2 linked regions of the Kribbella solani genome follow. Each later gene encodes a partner of the first gene's protein in a complex. Links are inferred from orthologs where the notes say so. Each region holds a gene or a part of one and is shown in the gene's direction. Other genes may lie near its edges. The genes, in order: secA and secY.

What was found.
Region 2: the proteins of secA (region 1) and secY are in contact, whole or in part, in a crystal structure (PDB 3DIN), measured with the Thermotoga maritima proteins. The link is inferred for Kribbella solani from one-to-one orthologs. Residues at the interface, in WP_004082002.1 of Thermotoga maritima: Glu261, Ala262, Arg263, Lys300, Ala301, Arg302, Thr303, Ile304, Ile305, Leu323, Tyr324, Asp325, Pro326, Val329, Ser330, Tyr333, Ile336, Lys340, Phe345, Val349, Glu363, Phe364, Tyr374, Ser375, Gly376, Gly377, Glu393, Ile395, Thr482, Ser483; in WP_004081795.1 of Thermotoga maritima: Glu108, Gly109, Glu110, Glu111, Ala236, Glu237, Arg238, Arg239, Ile240, Thr241, Ile242, Gln243, Tyr244, Ala245, Arg246, Arg247, Val248, Thr249, Gly250, Arg251, Arg252, Val253, Tyr254, Gly256, Ala257, Ser258, Thr259, Tyr260, Leu261, Pro262.

The regions. Positions count from the first base shown.
Region 1 is NZ_JACHNF010000001.1:4,150,115-4,155,670, reverse strand. What follows is about bases 1-3,515. They hold secA (preprotein translocase subunit SecA), read left to right. Parts: upstream 1-315; coding sequence 316-3,315; downstream 3,316-3,515. Other genes in these bases: HDA44_RS18845 (LysR family transcriptional regulator), read left to right, coding at 3,380-3,515. Outside these bases: more of HDA44_RS18845, read left to right, coding at 3,516-4,285; HDA44_RS18840 (SIP domain-containing protein), read right to left, coding at 4,290-5,021; HDA44_RS18835 (endo alpha-1,4 polygalactosaminidase), read right to left, coding at 5,138-5,556. UniProt on the Escherichia coli protein: Required for protein export, interacts with the SecYEG preprotein conducting channel.
Region 2 is NZ_JACHNF010000001.1:6,764,038-6,780,036, forward strand. What follows is about bases 10,648-13,541. They hold secY (preprotein translocase subunit SecY), read left to right. Parts: upstream 10,648-11,390; coding sequence 11,391-12,692; downstream 12,693-13,541. Other genes in these bases: rpmD (50S ribosomal protein L30), read left to right, coding at 10,648-10,814; rplO (50S ribosomal protein L15), read left to right, coding at 10,816-11,256; HDA44_RS31330 (adenylate kinase), read left to right, coding at 12,692-13,264; map (type I methionyl aminopeptidase), read left to right, coding at 13,284-13,541. In the rest of the region: tuf (elongation factor Tu), read left to right, coding at 1-929; rpsJ (30S ribosomal protein S10), read left to right, coding at 1,303-1,611; rplC (50S ribosomal protein L3), read left to right, coding at 1,628-2,287; rplD (50S ribosomal protein L4), read left to right, coding at 2,284-2,976; rplW (50S ribosomal protein L23), read left to right, coding at 2,973-3,278; rplB (50S ribosomal protein L2), read left to right, coding at 3,278-4,111; rpsS (30S ribosomal protein S19), read left to right, coding at 4,130-4,411; HDA44_RS36835 (hypothetical protein), read right to left, coding at 4,829-5,032; rpsC (30S ribosomal protein S3), read left to right, coding at 5,056-5,925; rplP (50S ribosomal protein L16), read left to right, coding at 5,929-6,348; rpmC (50S ribosomal protein L29), read left to right, coding at 6,348-6,629; rpsQ (30S ribosomal protein S17), read left to right, coding at 6,626-6,922; rplN (50S ribosomal protein L14), read left to right, coding at 7,026-7,394; rplX (50S ribosomal protein L24), read left to right, coding at 7,396-7,785; rplE (50S ribosomal protein L5), read left to right, coding at 7,785-8,357; HDA44_RS31290 (type Z 30S ribosomal protein S14), read left to right, coding at 8,359-8,544; and 9 more genes. UniProt on the Escherichia coli protein: The central subunit of the protein translocation channel SecYEG. Consists of two halves formed by TMs 1-5 and 6-10.

The DNA.
Region 1 (5,556 bases):
GTGGGTCCAACATCGCAAGAGGGTGTCTGAGGACCCTGCACCTACTGCGGGGCACTCGGCACGGCACCTCGCCGCACGGGAGGAAAGGCCACGATGAAACCACATCGAGGCCTCCCCTCCCGCACGCCGAGCTACCGCGCCGAGCACCTCCTCGCTACGGTGCAGAGTCCTCAGACACCCTCCGAGGCACGCTGCGGGCGTGGCTTGGCGCGGCGGGACCCGTACGATGGGGGACGCACGCCCTCCGTCGGGTCGGTCGTGCCATGCGGCGACGCCCGCTTCCAGGCTTCAGCAGCAAGGAGAGAACTCCCCACCATGAAGGTTGTCGACAAGGTCCTGCGGATCGGCGAGGGCAAGATCCTCCGCCAGCTGCAGGGCATCGCGAAGATGGTCAACTCCATCGAGGACGACTTCGTCGGCATGTCCGACGAGGAGTTGCGCGGGCAGACCGCGGAGTTCAAGCAGCGGCACGAGAACGGGGAGTCCCTGGACGCGCTGCTCCCGGAGGCGTTCGCGGTGGTGCGGGAGGCCGCCAAGCGGACCCTGCACCAGCGGCCGTACGACGTGCAGGTGATGGGTGGCGCGGCGCTGCACCTCGGCAACATCGCCGAGATGAAGACCGGTGAGGGCAAGACCCTGGTCGGGACGATGCCGACGTACCTGAACGCGCTGTCCGGCAAGGGCGTGCACGTGGTCACGGTGAACGACTACCTGGCCAAGTACCAGGCCGAGTGGATGGGCCGGGTGTACCACTTCCTCGGCCTCGACTACGGCGTGATCCTGCCGGAGATGTCCCCGGCCGAGCGCCGGATCGCGTACAACAAGGACATCACCTACGGCACCAACAACGAGTTCGGCTTCGACTACCTGCGCGACAACATGGCCGGCAGCATCGAGGACTGCGTCCAGCGCGAGCACAACTTCGCGATCGTGGACGAGGTGGACTCGATCCTGGTCGACGAGGCCCGGACCCCGCTGATCATCTCCGGCCCGGCCGAGGATTCGCAGCGCTGGTACGTCGAGATGGCCCGGATCGCGAACACGCTGAAGGCCTGGACGCTGGCCGACGAGGCCGAGCTGAAGAAGAAGAACCCGCGGGTCACCGATCTGGAGATCGACGAGACCAAGCGCCGGGTCGCCGACTACGACGTGGACGAGAAGAAGCGGACGGTCGCGATCCTGGAGCGCGGCATCGAGAAGGTCGAGGACCGGCTCGGCATCGACAACCTGTACGAGTCGGCAAACACCCCGCTGATCAGCTACCTGAACAACGCGCTGAAGGCGAAGGACCTGTTCCACCGGGACAAGGACTACGTGGTGGTCGAGGGCGGCGAGGTGCTGATCGTCGACGAGCACACCGGCCGGACGCTGCACGGCCGTCGCTACAACGAGGGACTCCACCAGGCGATCGAGGCCAAGGAAGGCGTCGAGATCAAGGAGGAGTACCAGACCCTCGCGACGATCACGCTGCAGAACTACTTCCGCCTGTACAACAAGCTGGCCGGCATGACCGGTACCGCGATGACCGAGGCGAACGAGTTCTCCAAGGTCTACAAGCTCGGCGTGGTGCCGATCCCGACCAACAAGCCGATGATCCGGGTCGAGGAGCGGGACCTGATCTACCGCACCGAGGACGCCAAGTTCGACGCGGTGGTCAAGGACATCGTCGAGGTGCACGCGACCGGCCAGCCGATCCTGGTCGGTACCACCTCGGTGGAGAAGTCCGAGCGGCTGTCCCGGCAGTTGCTCAAGGAGAACATCGAGCACGAGGTGCTGAACGCGAAGCAGCACGAGCGGGAGGCCGCGATCGTGGCCGAGGCCGGTCGCGAGAACGCGGTCACGGTGGCGACCAACATGGCCGGCCGTGGTACCGACATCATCCTCGGCGGCAACCCGGAGTTCCTGGCCGACAAGGAGCTGCGGGCCCGCGGCATCGACCCGGCCGAGGACATCGAGCAGTACGAGTCCGAGTACCCGGCGCTGCTCGAGCAGTTCGAGAAGCAGGTCAAGGAGGAGCAGTCGAAGGTCCGCGAGCTCGGCGGCCTGTACGTGCTGGGCACCGAGCGGCACGAGTCGCGCCGGATCGACAACCAGCTCCGTGGTCGCGCCGGCCGGCAGGGTGACCCGGGCAAGTCCCGGTTCTACCTGTCGCTGGAGGACGACCTGATGCGGCTGTTCAAGCGCGAGATGGTCGACTGGGCGATGTCGCGGAACAACGACGACAGCCAGCCGCTGGAGAACAAGGTCGTCACCAAGGCGATCGCGTCGGCGCAGGGCCAGGTCGAGGCGCAGAACTTCGAGACCCGGAAGAACATCCTCAAGTACGACGACGTGATGAACCGGCAACGGCACGTCGTGTACGACGAGCGCCGCCGGGTGCTCGAGGGCGCCGACATGCGCGACCAGGTGCACGACATGCTCGAGGAGACCGTTACCGGGTACGTGCAGGGCGCGACCGCCGACGGCTTCGCCGAGGACTGGGACCTGGACGCGCTGTTCACCGCGATGAAGACGCTGTACCAGACCGAGCTGACCGAGGAAGAGCTGATCGAGGAGGCCGGCGGCGAGAAGTCCGGCCTGACCCAGGACTTCCTGATCGAGCGGTTCCTGGAGGACGCGAACGCGGCGTACGAGCGGCGCGAGGAGCTGCTCGGCGAGGAGGCGATGCGCGAGCTGGAGCGCCGTGTCGTACTGAGCGTGCTGGACCGGAAGTGGCGCGAGCACCTGTACGAGATGGACTACCTGCGCGAGGGCATCGGCCTGCGCGCGATGGCGCAGCGCGACCCGCTGGTCGAGTACCAGCGCGAGGGCTACGACATGTTCGCCTCGATGATGGAGTCGATCAAGGAGGAGTCGGTCGGCTTCATCTTCAACGTCGAGGTCGACATCGAGGCGATGCGGGCCGAGATGGCGCTCAGCGACGAGGCACAGCTGGCCGACCTGGACCCGAACGGTGAGGGCCTGGAGGGGCGCCGGATCGAGGACATCCTCAAGCCCGGCGCGCCGGTCGCGGAGTTCGCCGGCCGGACCGCGGACGACGACGGCGAGGAGCGGCCGCAGGACGCCCCGCGCCCGCGGGACACGCCGCGGCTGCGGGCCAAGGGCCTGTCCGACGGCAGCCGTCCGCAGCAGCGGCTGACCTACTCGGCGCCGACGATCGACGGCGACGACGAGGTCTCGGTGCACCAGGACGCCGTCGAGGACGGCAAGCTGGAGTACGCGGGTACGCCCCGCAACGCGGCCTGCCCGTGCGGTTCGGGCAAGAAGTACAAGCGCTGCCACGGCGACCCGCAGTCGGACGCGTACAAGTTCTGAGCACCTGGAAGGGCTGGTCCACCCGGACCGGCCCTTCTGTGTTCCCCGCGGAGGGTCGCCTCGTATGCAGCTACCGGATCTGAATCTGTTGCCGGCCCTGGACGCGTTGCTGCGCGAGGGCAGCGTCGCCCGCGCTGCGGAGCGGATGAACATCTCGGCGTCGGCGATGAGCCGTACGCTGACGCGCCTTCGCCGAGTGACCGGTGACGAGCTGCTGGCACCTGCGGGGCGCGGCCTGGTGCTGACCGAACGTGCACGGCAGTTGCAGCCGGCTGTCGAGCGGGCGCTGGCGGACGCGCTCAGCGCGCTGCGGCCGGTGCCGCCCAAGGACCTGGCGTCGATCGAGGCGGTGCTGACGCTGCGGAGCAGCCCGGATGTGCATATGCTGTTCCTGCCGCCGCTGGAGCGTCGGCTGCGAGTCGAGGCGCCGAGAGTGCAGTTGCGGTTACTGCCCGAAGGAGACGATGACCCGACCGTGCTGCGGCATGACGACATCGATCTCGACCTTGGTCACTACGGCGCCTTGCCGGCCGATATCCGTAGCAAGCGGCTCGGGGTCGAGCGGATGGTGGCCTTGCTGCACCGCGACCATCCGCTGGCTGCCGGGCCGATGACTTTGGAGGCGTTCGCCGCCGCCGAGCAGCTCACCGTTTCGCGGCGCGGGCGGCTGCAGGACGTACTCGACCGGGCTTTGCAGGAGCAGGGTCTGGCGCGTACGGTGCGCGCGACCACCTCGACGTCCTGGGCCGCCGCGCTGACTGTTCTGAACGGCGGTGCGCTGGCGATCTTGCCGAGCCGGGTCGCGGCGCACTACGCCGAGGTGCTGCCCGTGGTGTACCGGCCGATTCCGTTGGAGCTGCCAACAGTCGAGTTCGCGATGGCGTGGCATCGGCGGAATGACGACGTCCCAGTACACGGGTGGTTGCGCGCGGCGGTGGTGACGATTGTGGACGACTTGCTCAGTCCTTAGCTCATCACTCCAGACCGCGTTTTCCGGGCGTCCAGAACGGTTTGGTCAGTACCGAGCGCCGTTGCCAGCCGCGGTCTTGCACCAGTTGGGCGCGGACCGCCTGAACCGTGCGCGCTTCTCCGGCGACGTAGGCCACTCGGGAGGTTCCGGCCGGCAACTCCAGCTCGCGCAGCGCCGTGAGCAAGGATTCCGACCCGGCTGCAGGCGCGCCCTGACGGTGCAGCCAGGTGAGGCGGCCGTTGGCCTGCGTGTCGAGGGGCAGCTGATCAGCGGGACTGTCGACCTCTACCACCGCGTCGTACAGTGCTCCGGCCGGGAGTGCCCGCAGCATGGAGCCGAACGCCACCGATGCGGTCTCCTCGCCGATGAACAGGTGGTAGGTGGCGTCCGGCCGCAGCGTGAACCGGCCCTCGGGCTTGGTCAGCCATACTTCATCTCCCGGTTGCACCTGGCGGGCCCATTCCGCGCCCGGACCGCTGACCCCGTGCTCCAGAACGCAGAGCTCCAAAGTGGTTTCGTCATGCGTCCACACCGAGTACGTCCGCAGCAGTCCGGCGCGCCAGCTCGACGGAGCGAAGACATCGTTGACCTGCAGTCGGACCTGCTGGCCCGGCTGGTACTCGTAGTCCTTGATTGCCGGACCGGTCAAGCGGATCTTGCGGAACCGCTTGGCGGCATGCTGCACCGACACGACCCGAGCTCGTTCGAAGAACAGCTCCAGTAGACGTTCCTTCACCTGATATCCCTTCGTCGCGTTCAACCTTCGGTCCGCGCGATGCAAGGGACAAGTTCCGAATCGTCAGGGCAGGCATGCGTTCGGTGCATGCTGTCCCGTACGAGTGCCGCCGGCGTTCAGCAGGTCTTGCGGACGTACTCGGCATCACCCGCCGGCGACACGTTCAGGTCGCGCTGCACGATCGACAGCGTGCCGCCGTACCGCGTGCAGGCGGTCTTCCGGCCCTGATCGGTGTACTCGATCACGATCACGTTGTTGCCGAAGGCGCCGACATAGTCACCGCATTCGCCGTACTGGCCGCACTCTTCGGCGACGGCGAAGTCCAGGCCGACGGTCTTCCGGTCACCGGCCAGGTCGGACGCGTTCTTCTGCCCGATGGCAAGGCCCTTCGAGTGCGCGTGCGCGGCCAGCAAGGCCGCGAACTCCTTGGCCTGTGATGCCGTCAGCAACTGCTTCGAACGGGTGTAGCTGTCGTAGTTGTCCGGCTCGATTGCCTGATAGCCCTTGGCCGCACAGCCGTCGATCCAGCCGTTGA
Region 2 (15,999 bases), 2.6 Mb from region 1 along the record:
ACTACATCAAGAACATGATCACCGGTGCGGCGCAGATGGACGGCGCGATCCTGGTCGTCGCCGCCACCGACGGCCCGATGCCGCAGACGCGTGAGCACGTGCTGCTCGCCCGTCAGGTCGGCGTTCCGGCGATGGTCGTCGCGCTGAACAAGTGCGACATGGTCGACGACGAGGAGATCCTGGAGCTCGTCGAGCTCGAGGTCCGGGAGCTGCTCTCGGAGCAGGAGTTCGACGGCGACAACGCGCCGATCGTCCGCGTCGCGGCCCACCCGGCCCTGACCGGCGACGCCAAGTGGGGCGAGTCGATCCTCGAGCTGATGAACGCGGTCGACGAGTACATCCCGCAGCCGGAGCGCGAGATCGACAAGCCGTTCCTGATGCCGGTGGAGGACGTCTTCACCATCACGGGTCGCGGCACCGTCATCACCGGCCGGATCGAGCGCGGTGTCGTCAAGGTCAACGAGACCGTCGACATCGTCGGTATCCGTCCGCAGAAGCAGACCACCACGGTCACCGGTATCGAGATGTTCCGGAAGCTGCTGGACGAGGGCCAGGCCGGTGAGAACGTCGGTCTGCTGCTGCGTGGTACGAAGCGCGAGGACGTCGAGCGCGGCATGGTCGTGATCAAGCCGGGTACGACCACCCCGCACACGAACTTCGAGGCCTCGGTCTACATCCTCTCCAAGGAGGAGGGCGGCCGTCACACGCCGTTCTTCCAGAACTACCGCCCGCAGTTCTACTTCCGTACCACCGACGTCACCGGTGTCGTCACGCTGCCCGAGGGCACCGAGATGGTCATGCCGGGCGACAACACCGACATGGCGGTCGAGCTGATCCAGCCGATCGCGATGGAGGACGGTCTGAAGTTCGCGATCCGTGAAGGTGGCCGCACCGTCGGCGCCGGCCGGGTCACCAAGATCCTCAAGTGATCTGACGAGGTCCGCGAGGGCTCAGAACATCGAGCCCCCGCGGACCTCTGCTTTGCGCCCGGTCCGGCGCTCAGGTGGTACCGGATCGGGCCGTGAGGCCCCGATTGGCGTTTCGGCGCCAATCTCTGGCACACTATTCAGGTTGCTCAGGCGAGGCCGCCGGGGTGCGCCCCAGGTCTTCTTGATCTGGCTGGTGCGCCGGACCGGAGACCTCGCCGAGGTTCCGGTCCGAGACCGGGCCCCGATCTCCACCCAGGTCGACGAAGCGGTGAGTCACGCGCGTGCCGTAGATTTTTAGGCACACGGCGACACACCCGACCGCGGGGGTCGGAGCGACACAGACGTTGACGAAAGAGAAGGACGAAGCGAAGCGATGGCGGGACAGAAGATCCGCATCCGGCTGAAGGCCTACGACCACGAGGTCATCGACAGCTCGGCACGCAAGATTGTCGACACGGTGACGCGTACTGGTGCGAAGGTTGCTGGCCCGGTGCCGTTGCCGACGGAAAAGAACGTGTTCTGCGTCATCCGCTCGCCGCACAAGTACAAGGACAGCCGCGAGCACTTCGAGATGCGCACCCACAAGCGGCTCATCGACATCATCGACCCCACGCCGAAGACCGTCGACTCGCTGATGCGTCTCGACCTGCCGGCCGGTGTCGACATCGAGATCAAGCTCTGAGGGACGCGTACAGCCAATGAGCACTGCTACCAAGAACACGCGCGGTCTGCTGGGCACCAAGCTCGGCATGACCCAGACCTGGGACGAGAACAACCGTGTCGTCCCCGTCACCGTGATCCAGGCCGGGCCCTGCGTCGTCACCGGTGTCCGCACCGCGGACCGGGACGGCTACGACGGCGTCCAGATCGCCTTCGGCGACATCGACCCGCGCAAGGTGACCAAGCCCCTGCGCGGCCACTTCGACAAGGCCGGCGTGACGCCGCGGCGGCACCTGCTGGAGCTGCGCACCGCCGACGCCAGCGAGTACACGCTGGGCCAGGAGATCAAGGCCGAGGCGTTCGAGGCCGGTGAGCGGGTGGACGTTTCCGCCACCAGCAAGGGCAAGGGCTTCGCCGGTGTGATGAAGCGGCACGGCTTCCACGGCCTGCGCGCGACCCACGGTGTGCACAAGAAGCACCGCTCGCCGGGTTCCATCGGCGGCTGCGCCACCCCCGGCCGGGTCTTCAAGGGCCTGCGGATGGCGGGCCGGATGGGCGCCGAGCAGGTCACCACGCAGAACATCAGCGTGCACGCGGTGGACACCGAGCGCGGCCTGATCCTGCTGAAGGGCGCGGTCCCCGGCCCCAAGGGCGGCCTGGTGCTGATCCGCAACGCCGCGAAGGGAGCCCAGAAGTGAGCACCGTCGACGTCGTCGCCGTGAAGGGCGACAAGGTCACCAAGAAGGGTTCCGCCGAGCTTCCGGCCGAGCTGTTCGACGTCCAGGTCAACATCCCGCTGATCCACCAGGTAGTGGTGGCCCAGCTGGCCGCGGCCCGCCAGGGTACGCACAAGGCGAAGACCCGGGGCGAGGTGTCCGGCGGTGGCGCCAAGCCGTACCGCCAGAAGGGCACCGGCCGGGCCCGTCAGGGTTCGACCCGGGCGCCGCAGTTCACCGGCGGTGGCGTCGTCCACGGCCCGACACCGCGCGACTACAGCCAGCGGACCCCGAAGAAGATGATCGCCGCCGCGCTCCGCGGCGCGCTGTCGGACCGGGCCCGCGACGGCCGCGTGTTCGTGGTCGAGAGCTTCGTGGACGGCGACAAGCCCTCCACCAAGGCAGCGCTGAACGTACTCGGCCAGATCACCGACCCGGGCAAGGCCCTGGTCGTCGTGGACCGCGCCGACGAGCTCACCTGGCTGAGCCTGCGCAACGTGCAGCACGTGCACCTGATCGCGGCCGACCAGCTGAACGCGTACGACGTTCTCTGCAGCGACGCGGTCGTGTTCACCCAGGCCGCTCTCGACTCGTTCGTCGCGGGTGCGCCCAAGGGCAAGTCCGTCAAGGCCGTCGCCACGTCGACTGAAGCCGAGGAGGTAGAAGCATGAGCCACGGAATCAACAAGGACCCGCGGGACGTGCTGCTCCGGCCGGTCGTGAGCGAGAAGAGCTACGGCCTGCTGGACGAGCAGAAGTACACGTTCGAGGTCGCGCCGGACGCCAACAAGACCGAGATCAAGCTCGCGGTCGAGAAGGTGTTCAAGGTCAAGGTCAGCGACGTCAACACTCTCAACCGCAAGGGCAAGCGCCGCCGGACCCGGTCCGGTTTCGGCAAGCGCCCGGACACCAAGCGGGCGATCGTGACCCTCAAGGGCGACGACCGCATCGACATCTTCGGAGGCCAGTCGTAATGGGAATCCGCAAGTACAAGCCGACGACGCCGGGCCGCCGTGGCTCGAGCGTGGCCGACTTCGTCGAGCTCACCCGTTCGACCCCGGAGAAGTCGCTGCTGCGTCCGCTGCCGAAGAAGGGCGGCCGGAACAGCTCGGGCAAGATCACCACCCGGCACCACGGTGGCGGTCACAAGCGGGCGTACCGGCTGATCGACTTCAAGCGGTACGACAAGGACGGCGTGCCGGCCAAGGTCGCGCACATCGAGTACGACCCGAACCGCACCGCCCGGATCGCGCTGCTGCACTACGTGGACGGCGAGAAGCGGTACATCCTCGCCCCGGCGAACCTGAAGCAGGGCACGGTCGTGGAGAACGGCCCGGCCGCTGACATCAAGGTCGGCAACAACCTGCCGCTGCGCAACATCCCGGTCGGTTCCACCATCCACGCGGTCGAGCTGCGGCCGGGCGGTGGCGCCAAAATGGGCCGCTCCGCCGGTGCCAGCATCCAGCTGGTCGCGAAGGAAGGCCGGATGGCCACCCTGCGGATGCCGTCCGGCGAGGTCCGGATGGTCGACGTACGCTGCCGCGCCACCCTCGGTGAGGTCGGCAACGGCGAGCAGTCGAACATCAACTGGGGCAAGGCGGGCCGGATGCGCTGGAAGGGCAAGCGCCCGACCGTCCGTGGTGTCGCGATGAACCCGGTCGACCACCCGCACGGTGGTGGTGAGGGCAAGACCTCGGGTGGACGCCACCCGGTGTCCCCGTGGGGCCAGCCGGAAGGCCGGACCCGCACCCGCAAGGAAAGCGACCGCATGATCGTCCGGCGCCGCAAGGCCGGCAAGAAGCGCTGATAGGGAGAGCCGGCCAGAATGCCACGCAGCCTGAAGAAGGGCCCGTTCGTCGACCACCACCTGATGAAGAAGGTGGAGGTGCAGAACGAGAAGGGCACCAAGAACGTCATCAAGACCTGGTCCCGCCGATCGATGATCGTGCCGGACATGATCGGCCACACGCTGGCGGTGCACGACGGCCGCAAGCACGTACCGGTGTTCGTGACGGACGCGATGGTCGGGCACAAGCTCGGCGAGTTCGCGCCGACCCGCACGTTCAAGGGTCACGAGAAGGACGACCGGAAGTCACGGCGTCGCTGACCCATGGTCAGTGACGAAGCGAAAGCAACCTACGGAGAGATTCGAACATCATGAGCGTTCAAGAGCGTAGGGCGGTCAGCGCCCGTCGCGAGAGCCTGCTGGGCGAGCAGCCCGGGGCCTTCGCGGTCGCGCGCTTCGTCCGCGTGACGCCGATGAAGGCGCGCCGCGTGGGTGATCTGGTGCGCGGTCTGGGCGTCGACGACGCACTCGCCACTCTGAAGTTCGCCCCGCAGGCCGCTGCCGCGACCGTGTACAAGGTCGTCGACAGCGCCGCGGCGAACGCCGAGGGCACCGAGCACCTGAGCCGGACCGACCTGGTCGTGTCCAAGGTTCTGGTCGACGAGGGACCGACGCTGAAGCGTCACCGTCCCCGCGCCCAGGGCCGGGCCACCCGGATCGACAAGCGGACCAGCCACATCACCGTCGTGGTCGAGCCGTCACCGAGGAGGCGGCTCCGAAGGCACCGGCCAAGAAGGCCGCGGCCAAGAAGACCGCTGATTCGGCGGCGAAGTCCCCGGCGAAGAAGGCTGCCAAGAAGGCTGCCGACAAGCCGGTCAAGGACGAGGCCACCGAGAAGCCGGCCAAGAAGGCGACCGCGAAGAAGGCCGCCAAGAAGGCCACCGCTGAGAAGAAGGAGTCCTGACGTGGGACAGAAGGTAAACCCGCACGGGTTCCGTCTCGGCATCAGCACCGACCACAAGAGCCGTTGGTACGCCGACAAGCTGTACAAGGACTACGTGGGCGAGGACGTCAAGATCCGCCGCCTGCTGAGCAAGGGCATGGAGCGCGCCGGCATCTCCCGCGTGGAGATCGAGCGCACCCGTGACCGGGTCCGGGTCGACATCCACACCGCTCGTCCGGGCATCGTGATCGGTCGCCGCGGCGCCGAGGCGGACCGGATTCGGGGCAGCCTGGAGGAGCTCACCGGCAAGCAGGTGCAGCTGAACATCCACATCCTCGAGGTGAAGAACTCCGAGGTGGACGCGCAGCTGGTCGCCCAGGGTGTGGCCGAGCAGCTGTCCGGCCGCGTGGCGTTCCGCCGCGCGATGCGCAAGGCGATGCAGACCACCATGCGTGGCGGCGCCCTGGGCATCCGGATCCAGTGCTCCGGCCGGCTCGGTGGCGCGGAAATGTCGCGGTCGGAGTTCTACCGCGAGGGCCGCGTCCCGCTGCACACGCTGCGGGCCGACATCGACTACGGCTTCTACGAGGCCCGGACGACCTTCGGCCGGATCGGCGTGAAGGTCTGGATCTACAAGGGTGACGTGGCCGGCTCCCGCGCCGAGCGCGAGGCGCAGGCGGCGGCCCGGGCTGCCAACCAGCAGCGCCGGCCGGCTCGCCGCGACGACCGCGGTGGCCGTGGTGGCGACCGGGGTGGCCGTGGTGGCGACCGCGGCGGCCGTGGTGGCGACAACCGCCGCGACGCCCGCAACGACAACGCCGCGACGGCCGACAAGGCCGCCGAGAGCGCGCCGGCAGCCAAGGCCGCCGAGACGACCGGAACGGAGAGCTGAACCATGCTCATCCCCCGCAAGGTCAAGCACCGCAAGCAGCACCACCCGAAGCGCAGCGGTGCTGCCAAGGGTGGTACCACGCTGGCCTTCGGTGACTTCGGCATCCAGGCGCTGGAGAGCCACTACGTCACCAACCGGCAGATCGAGTCCGCGCGTATCGCGATGACCCGGCACATCAAGCGTGGCGGAAAGGTCTGGATCAACATCTACCCGGACCGCCCGCTGACCAAGAAGCCGGCCGAAACCCGGATGGGTTCCGGTAAGGGTTCGCCGGAGTGGTGGATCGCGAACGTGAAGGCCGGCCGAGTGCTGTTCGAGCTGTCCGGTGTTCCCGAGGACATCGCTCGCGAGGCGATGCGCCGCGCGATCCACAAGTTGCCGATGAAGTGCCGCTTCATCACCCGAGAGGCAGGTGAGAACTGATGGCTACCCTGACCGCCGCCGAGCTGCGGAACCTGGGCCGGGACGAGCTGATGACCAAGCTCGGTGAAGCCAAGGAGGAGCTGTTCAACCTCCGGTTCCAGGCTGCCACCGGACAGCTGGAGTCCCACGGCCGGCTGCGCGCCGTCCGCAAGGACATCGCCCGCATCTACACGGTGCTGTCCGAGCGCGCGCTCGGTATCACCGAGGAGGTGGACGCCCCGGCCGAGGCCGCGGCCGTCGCCGACGAAGCTGCGGACGACAGTGAGAAGGCGAACGCATGACCGAGAACACGAAGGACGAGACCGTGAGCACGACCACCGAGGCGCGAGGCCGCCGGAAGACCCGTGAGGGCCTGGTGCTGAGCGACAAGATGGACAAGACCGTCACCGTCGAGGTCGAGGACCGGGTCAAGCACAAGCTCTACGGCAAGGTCATCCGGCGTACCAGCAAGCTGAAGGCGCACGACGAGCAGAACGCCGCCGGGATCGGCGACCGCGTCCTCCTGATGGAGACCCGGCCGCTGTCGGCGACCAAGCGCTGGCGCGTCGTCGAGATTCTCGAGAAGGCCAAGTAGTTCCCGGCCCGGTGCTTCGGCACCGTCCGGAAACCATTCGAATTTATTCGTTCCGCAAGGCTCACCACGGTGAGAACCAGCGAGACAACCAGGAGATCAACAGATGATCCAGCAGGAGTCGCGACTGAAGGTCGCCGACAACACGGGCGCGAAGGAGATCCTTTGCATCCGCGTTCTCGGTGGCTCCGGTCGGCGCTACGCCGGTGTCGGTGACACGATCGTCGCCACCGTCAAGGACGCGATCCCCGGCGGTGGTGTGAAGAAGGGTGACGTCGTCAAGGCGGTCGTCGTGCGGACCGTGAAGGAGCGCCGGCGTCCGGACGGCTCCTACATCCGCTTCGACGAGAACGCCGCGGTGATCCTGAAGGCCGACGGCGAGCCGCGCGGTACCCGTATCTTCGGCCCGGTCGGCCGGGAGCTGCGGGAGAAGCGCTTCATGAAGATCATCTCGCTCGCGCCGGAGGTGCTCTGAGATGGCCCAGCAGAAGAAGCTGCACGTGAAGAAGGGCGATCAGGTTCGTGTGATCGCCGGTAAGTCCAAGGGCCTCGAGGGCAAGATCATCCAGGTCTTCCCGGACGACGAGAAGGTCATCGTCGAGGGCGTCAACCGGGTGAAGAAGCACACCAAGGTGCAGCAGGCCCAGCGCGGCGGCACCACCGGTGGCATCGTCACCCAGGAAGCCCCGATCCACGTCTCGAACGTGGCGCTTGTCGTCGAGGTCGAGAAGGACGGCAAGAAGCAGAAGGTAACCACCCGCGTCGGCTACAACCGCGTCGAGGTGCAGAAGCGCCGTCCCGACGGTTCGACGTACACCGGTTACCGGAGCGTCCGGATCGCCGTGAAGACCGGCGAGGAGATCTGATGACCACCGCAGTGACCGAGAACAAGACGCAGCCGCGGCTGAAGACGAAGTACCGCGAGGAGATCGTCGGCAAGCTGCACGACGAGTTCAAGTACGCGAACGTGATGCAGGTGCCCGGGCTCACCAAGATCGTGGTGAACATGGGCGTCGGCGAGGCGGCGCGGGACTCGAAGCTGATCGAGGGCGCGGTGAAGGACCTGGCCGCGATCACCGGTCAGAAGCCGCAGGTGACCAAGGCTCGCAAGTCGATCGCGCAGTTCAAGCTGCGTGAGGGGATGCCGATCGGCGCCCACGTGACGCTGCGCGGCGACCGGATGTGGGAGTTCCTGGACCGGCTGCTGGCGCTCGCGCTGCCCCGGATTCGCGACTTCCGCGGTCTGTCGGCCAAGCAGTTCGACGGCACCGGGAACTACACCTTCGGTCTGACCGAGCAGGTGATGTTCCACGAGATCAACCAGGACCGCATCGACCGGGTCCGGGGCATGGACATCACCGTGGTGACCACCGCGAAGAACGACGACGAGGGCCGGGCCCTGCTGCGGGCGCTCGGCTTCCCGTTCAAGGAGAACTGACGTGGCGAAGACAGCACTCAAGGTCAAGCAGGCCCGGAAGCCGAAGTTCGCGGTTCGCGGTTACACCCGCTGCCAGCGCTGCGGCCGGCCGAAGGCGGTCTTCCGCAAGTTCGGCCTGTGCCGGATCTGCCTGCGGGAGATGGCACACCGGGGCGAGCTGCCCGGCGTGACCAAGTCCAGCTGGTGACCGAGTCCCACCCAGAACTTCTCCCCATTCACCACCATCTAGTCACCGTAGGTCGCCGAACGGCGAAACCACGGCGGGAAAGAGGCCCCAGGCCATGACGATGACCGACCCGATCGCAGACATGTTGACGCGTCTGCGGAACGCCAACCAGGCGTACCACGAGTCGACCACGATGCCGTACAGCAAGATCAAGCAGGGCATCGCCGACATCCTTCAGCAGGAGGGCTACATCGCCTCCTACAAGGTCGAGGACCCCGCGGAGGGTGCCGTCGGCAAGACCCTGACGGTCGACCTGAAGTTCGGCCCGAGCCGGGAGCGCTCCATCGCGGGCGTCCGCCGGATCAGCAAGCCGGGCCTGCGGGTCTACGCGAAGTCGACCAACCTGCCCAAGGTCCTCGGCGGCCTGGGCGTCGCGATCATCTCGACGTCCCAGGGACTGCTGACCGACCGTCAGGCGAAGAACAAGGGCGTTGGCGGGGAAGTCCTCGCCTACGTCTGGTGACGAAGAACCGGAAGGAGGACCACTGAAATGTCTCGCATCGGAAAGCTCCCGGTCTCGGTCCCGTCCGGCGTCGACGTCACGATCGACGGCCAGACGGTCACCGTCAAGGGTCCCAAGGGTCAGCTCTCGCACGTAGTCGCTGAGCCCATCGTGGTCAACCGGGACGAGGACGGCGCCATTGCCGTGACCCGCCCGGACGACCTGCGCAAGAGCAAGGAACTGCACGGCCTCTCCCGCACCCTGATCGCCAACCTGGTCACCGGTGTCACCGAGGGCTACGAGAAGAAGCTCGAGATCGTCGGCGTCGGGTACCGCGTCCTGGCCAAGGGACCGACCCAGCTGGAGTTCTCCCTCGGCTACAGCCACACCATCACGGTGGACGCGCCGGAGGGGATCACCTTCAACGTCGAGGCCCCGACCAAGTTCTCGGTGCTCGGCATCGACAAGCAGTCGGTCGGCGAGGTCGCCGCGAACATCCGCAAGCTGCGCAAGCCCGAGCCGTACAAGGGCAAGGGCGTGCGGTATGCCGGCGAGGTAGTGCGCCGCAAGGTCGGAAAGGCTGGTAAGTAACCATGGCGATCGGACTGCGGCACAACAAGCACTCCGCCAAGAAGACGGCCTCGCGTCTGCGTCGCCAGATTCGCGTCCGGAAGAAGATCAACGGCACGGCCGTCCGGCCGCGGCTGGTGGTCACCAAGTCGTCGCGGCACCTGTTCGTTCAGGTGATCGACGACGTGGCCGGCAAGACGCTGGTCTCCGCCTCCACCATGGAGGCCGACCTGCGCGGCGCGTCGGACAACAAGACCGACAAGGCCAAGACGGTCGGCGGCCTGATCGCCGACCGGGCCAAGGCCGCCGGCATCGACTCGGTCGTCTTCGACCGGGCCGGGAACAAGTACCACGGCCGTATCGCGGCCCTAGCGGATGCTGCCCGTGAGGGCGGCCTCGGCTTCTGACAGGCGATCAAGGGAAGAGGGTAGTTCGAAATGAGCGGAGGCCAGCAGCGTCGCGGAGGCGGCGCCGGTGGTGAGCGCCGTGGCCGCGACGGTGGTCGCGGTCAGCAGGCGGACAAGACCGCCTACATCGAGCGCGTGGTAGCCATCAACCGGGTCGCCAAGGTCGTGAAGGGTGGTCGTCGCTTCAGCTTCACCGCCCTCGTGGTCGTCGGCGACGGTGAAGGCACCGTCGGTGTGGGTTACGGAAAGGCCAAGGAGGTGCCCGCGGCGATCGCCAAGGGCGTCGAGGAGGCCAAGAAGGCGTTCTTCAAGGTGCCGCGGATTCAGGGCACCATCCCGCACCCGGTGCAGGGCGAGAAGGCCGCGGGCGTAGTGATGCTGCGTCCGGCCGCTCCCGGTACCGGTGTGATCGCGGGTGGCTCGGCGCGCGCCGTGCTGGAGTGCGCCGGTATCCACGACATCCTCAGCAAGTCGCTGGGTTCCTCGAACTCCATCAACGTGGTGCACGCCACGGTGGAGGCGCTGCGGAGCCTGGAGACCCCGGAGGCCGTGGCCGCGCGCCGTGGCCTGCCGGTCGAGGACGTCGCGCCCGCCGCGCTGCTGAAGGCGCGGGCGGAGGTGGCTTCCTGATGGCACGCCTGAAGGTGACCCAGACCCGTTCGGGCATCGGTGGCAAGCAGAACCAGCGCGACACGCTGCGTACGCTCGGAGTCAAGCGGATCGGCGACACCGCCGTCCACGAGGACAAGCCCGAGGTCCGCGGCATGGTGCGGGCGGTTCGCCACCTCATCACCGTCGAGGAGGTCGACTGATATGACGCTCAAGGTTCACCACCTGCGTCCGGCGCCCGGTGCCAAGACCGCCAAGACCCGCGTGGGTCGCGGTGAGGGCAGCAAGGGCAAGACGGCCGGCCGCGGTACCAAGGGCAGCAAGGCGCGGAACAACATCCCCGAGTGGTTCGAGGGTGGCCAGATGCCGCTGCACATGCGGCTCCCGAAGCTGAAGGGCTTCAAGAGCAGGAACCGGGTGGAGTTCCAGGTCGTTAACCTGGACAAGCTCGGACAACTGTTTCCCGAAGGTGGCGAGGTCGGCGTGGCCGAACTGGTCGCCAAGGGCGCGGTCCGTCGTGGTCAGCCGGTGAAGGTGCTGGGTGACGGCGAACTGACCGTGGCACTGCAGGTCTCGGCACACAAGTTCTCGAAGTCCGCCACGGACAAGATCCAGGCGGCCGGAGGAACCACGACCGAGGTGTGACACGAGGTCCAGGGCTCGTAACGATCGGTGCTTGATATCCTGCGCCGGTCGGACGAGCCCTGGTTCGTCTCTTGCCCAGCGGTTCAGCTAGGCCCTGCCGTGCCCGCGGCAAGGGAAACTTGTGGGAGGACAGGGTGTTAGGCGCCTTCGCCAACGCGTTCAAGACTCCGGACCTGCGCCGGAAGATCTTGTTCGTGCTCTTCATCGTCGTGATCTTCCGGATCGGCTCCGTCGTACCGGCACCCGGCGTCAACGTTCAGTCTCTGCACACGTGTATCAAGATCTCCCAGGGCGGCCAGAACGCCAACCTGTACAACTTGATCAACCTGTTCTCCGGTGGGGCACTGCTGCAGCTCGCGATCTTCGCGCTCGGCATCATGCCGTACATCACCGCCAGCATCATCCTGCAGCTGCTCACCGTGGTGATCCCGCGGCTGGAGTCGCTGAAGAAGGAAGGCCAGGCGGGCCAGGCGAAGATCACCCAGTACACCCGGTTCCTCACCGTCGGGCTGGCGATCCTGCAGTCCACCGCGTTCGTGGCGCTGGCCCGGACGCCGGGCCGGCTGTTCCAGGGCTGCACCGAGCCGCTGCTGTACAAGGACGACTGGTTCGCCGTCTCGGTGATGGTGCTGACCATGACCGCCGGTACCGGCATCATCATGTGGCTCGGTGAGCTGATCACCGACCGTGGCGTCGGCAACGGTATGTCGATCCTGATCTTCACCCAGATCGTCGCCACCTTCCCGACCCAGCTGTGGAGCATCCGCAAGCAGAAGGGCGTCACCACCTTCGTCGTGGTGATCGCGATCGGCCTCGTGATCATGGCCGCGGTCATCTTCATCGAGCAGGCCCAGCGCCGGATCCCGGTCCAGTACGCGAAGCGGATGGTCGGCCGGAAGATGTTCGGCGGGACCTCCACCTACATTCCGCTGAAGGTGAACCAGGCCGGTGTCATCCCGGTCATCTTCGCCTCCAGTCTGCTGTATCTCCCCGTTCTGGTCAGTCAGTTCCAGCAGGGCAAACCCTGGGCGAACTGGATCCAGGGGAACTTGGTCAAGGGCGACCACCCGATCTACATGGTGACGTACGTCGCCCTGATCATCTTCTTCACGTACTTCTACGTCTCGATCACCTTCAACCCGAAGGAGGTCGCCGACAACATGAAGAAGTACGGCGGCTTCATCCCGGGCATCCGGGCCGGGCGGCCGACCGAGGAATACCTGAAGTACGTGCTGGACCGCATCACGCTGCCAGGAGCGCTCTATCTCGCGGTGATCTCGATGATCCCGCTGGTCGCCCTCGTCCTGCTGAACGCCAACCAGAACTTCCCCTTCGGTGGTACGTCGATCCTGATCATGGTCGGGGTCGGGCTGGACACGGTGAAGCAGATCGAGAGTCAGCTGCAGCAGCGTAACTACGAAGGGTTCCTGCGCTGATGAGAATGTTGCTGATGGGTCCGCCCGGGGCGGGCAAGGGCACGCAGGCAAAGGTGCTTGCGGAACGCCTCAATATCCCGGCCGTGTCCACCGGCGACATCTTCCGTGCGAACGTGAAGGACGAGACGCCGCTCGGTGTCGAGGCGAAGCGCTACATGGACGCCGGCGACTACGTCCCGGACGAGGTCACCAACTCGATGGTCCGGGACCGGCTGTCGGAGGCCGACGCGGGCGAGGGCTTCCTGCTCGACGGGTACCCGCGGACGCTGGCCCAGGTCGGCACCCTCGACGACATCCTGGCCGAGCACGGGCACAAGCTGGACGCCGTGGTCGCGCTGGTGGCCGACATCGAGGTGCTGGTCGAGCGGATGACCAAGCGGGCGCACATCGAGGGCCGGACCGACGACTCCGAAGAGGTGGTCCGGCACCGGCAGGACGTCTACACCGCCGAGACCAAGCCGCTGCTGCAGGTGTACGCGCAGCGCGGCCTGCTGGTCGAGGTGAACGGCGTCGGCGAGATCGACGAGGTCAGCGAGCGCGTACTCGCGGCGCTGAAGCCCGTCACCGAGTAACCGGACGTGATGTACGGCCATGTTTAGAGATCGCGGTATCGAGATCAAGACCCGCGAGCAGATCCTGGCGATGCGCAAGGCCGGCCTGGTGGTCGGCCGCACGCTGGAACTGCTCCGCGGCGCGGTCCGGGCCGGAATCAGTACGGGTGAGCTGGACGCGATCGCGGAGGACAACATCCGCTCGTCCGGCGCGACGCCCTCGTTCAAGGGGTACCACGGGTTCACCGGCTCGATCTGCGCGTCGGTGAACGAGGAGATCGTGCACGGCATCCCCGGTGAGCGGGTGCTCGCCGCCGGTGACCTGATCTCGATCGACTGCGGCGCGATCGTCGACGGCTGGCACGGCGACGCGGCGATCACGGTGCCGGTCGGTGGACCGGACGCGGTCGATGCCGAGCTGCTGGAGCTGGCCCGGGTCTGCGAAGAGTCGATGTGGCGTGGGTTCGCCGCCGCGAAGCTCGGTGGGCGGCTGACGGACATCTCGGCGGCAGTCGAGGCGTACGTGCGGGCGAACTCGTCGTACGGCATCGTCGAGGACTTCGTCGGGCACGGGATCGGTTCGGCGATGCACCAGCCGCCGAACGTACCCAACTTCGGCCGGCCGGGTCGCGGTCCGAAGCTGGTCGAGGGGTTGGCGCTGGCGGTCGAGCCGATGCTCACTCTCGGCAAGCAGGACAACCACACGCTCGAGGATGACTGGACGGTCGTCACCGACGATGGCAAGTCCGCCGCTCACACCGAGCACACGTTCACTCTCACTCCGCATGGGCCGTGGGTGCTGACCGCGCTCGACGGCGGCGAGGCCAAGCTGGCCGAGCTCGGCGTCACCTTCGGCGCGCTGGCCGACTAGACCTACTGGCCGGCGGAGCAGTCGGCGGCCGATCGGCGGACACCCGGGGTCCACCCGTTGGGGGACGCGGTGGGCCTGGCGCTGAGGCACACTTGAACCATGCCTCAGTACCAGCCGTACCAGCGTTTCACCGAAGCCGACCGGGACAAGATCGCCGGCCGGTTGCGGGACGCGTACGCGGACGGCCGGCTGGATCAGCCGGAGTTCTCGTCCCGGCTCGATCAGCTGTACACGGTTCAGACGTACGGGGAGCTGGAGCCGCTGGTCCGCGACCTGCCGCCGGTGCGGACGTACCAGACACCCGAGGTGGTCAAGGACACCAGGCCCGCGCCGGAGCCGGGCAGCTTCCCGGAGCGGAAGAAGGAGAACCAGCCGAACCGCCGGAACGCGATCGGTGGGTTCACCGGTGTCGTCCTGATCAACGTGGTGATCTGGTTCGTGGTCGGCCTCGGCAACGGTGGCCACTGGCCGCACTTCTGGCCGGTCTGGATGTTGATCCCGTGGGCGATCATCGCCCTCGGCGGTCTCGGCAGGCGCCGTTGACGGCGGCCCCGGCCGCTCGCCGAGTGGCCCGGCTGCGACCGGACTGGGCCTGGCAGCTGCACCAAGGGGCCGCGATCGTCTACGTGATCTGGTTCGCGGTCGCCGTACCGTTGGCGATCGTCGGACTGCTGCTGGAGCCGCGCTGGGTCGGCTGGATGGTGCTGGCCTGGTTCCTGGTGCTGCTCGGCTGCACGCTGGGGCTGCGGATCGCCGACAACCGCCGGCGGCGCGCTTGGGCCGCCGCGGCCGGGCAGCTCGGCTGGCGGGTCAGCGCGTCCGGGGCGGAGCTGCTTGATCGTTGGCCGTTCCCACCATTCAATAGCGATCCGCGGGCTGAGGTGGTCGACGTGACCACCGGCCGGCATCGTGGCCGCGAGCTGTGGACCGGGCGGTTCCGGCACAAGGCCGGGCGGCGGGAGCTCGGCTTCGACTTCCTTGATCTGCAGGTGGATCGGCCGTTGCCGCCACTGCAGGTGCTGCCGGCCGAGCTGGCGCCGGTCGCGGCGGCCAGCCTGCTGCCGCTGCGGTTCACGGTCGACGGACTGCCGGCGCGGTGGCAGTTGTTCAACGGGCGTGAGGATCATGCGCTCGCGATCCTGCATCCGCGCGCGGTCGAGGCGCTGGCCGACGTGCCGCCGTTCGGGTTCAGCTGCGAGGGGCGGCGGTTCGTCGCGATCTTTCCGGCGTACCGTGACGCGACGGCCGCCCTCGCCCAGCTCGATGCGGCGTGCGACCTACTGGACCTGATGCCCGAACAACTCTGGCGCGCGGGCGAACAGTGGGCAGCTAGTCAGCAGTCCTGAGCAGTTGCACGGCCGCTGACAGATCCGCATCGCCATGACCGGCCTCGACTGCTTTACGCAGCAGTTCGCCCATCGGTACGAGCATCGCGGGATCGACACCCTGCGCTACCGACGCCTCGATCAGGTTGCCGTACGCGGCCGACTGCATGGCGAGGTTCGATCCGGCCGCGCCAGGTGCCGGGCCGTCGTCCAGGTCCTTCGCCATCCGGGGCAGCAGGCTGCCGAGCATCGCGGTCAGCCAGGGCATCAGGAACTCGTTGGTGAAGCCCACGGCCGGTAGCTGCTCACTGCCGGCCAGCGCCAGCGCGTGCTGCGTGCCACCGATCATCCCGTACATCGCGCTCAGCAGGGCGATGTCGTGCAACGCGGCGAGCCCGGGATCGGCGCCGACGAACGCGGGCCGGCCGAGTACGGACAGATCGGCGGTGTGCTGTTCGAAGGCGGCCTGCGCGCCGCTGTAGAAGATGAAGGCCGCCGGGCCGCCGATCATCACGGGTACGGCCATGATGCCGCCGTCGAGGTACCGGGCTCCCGCCGCG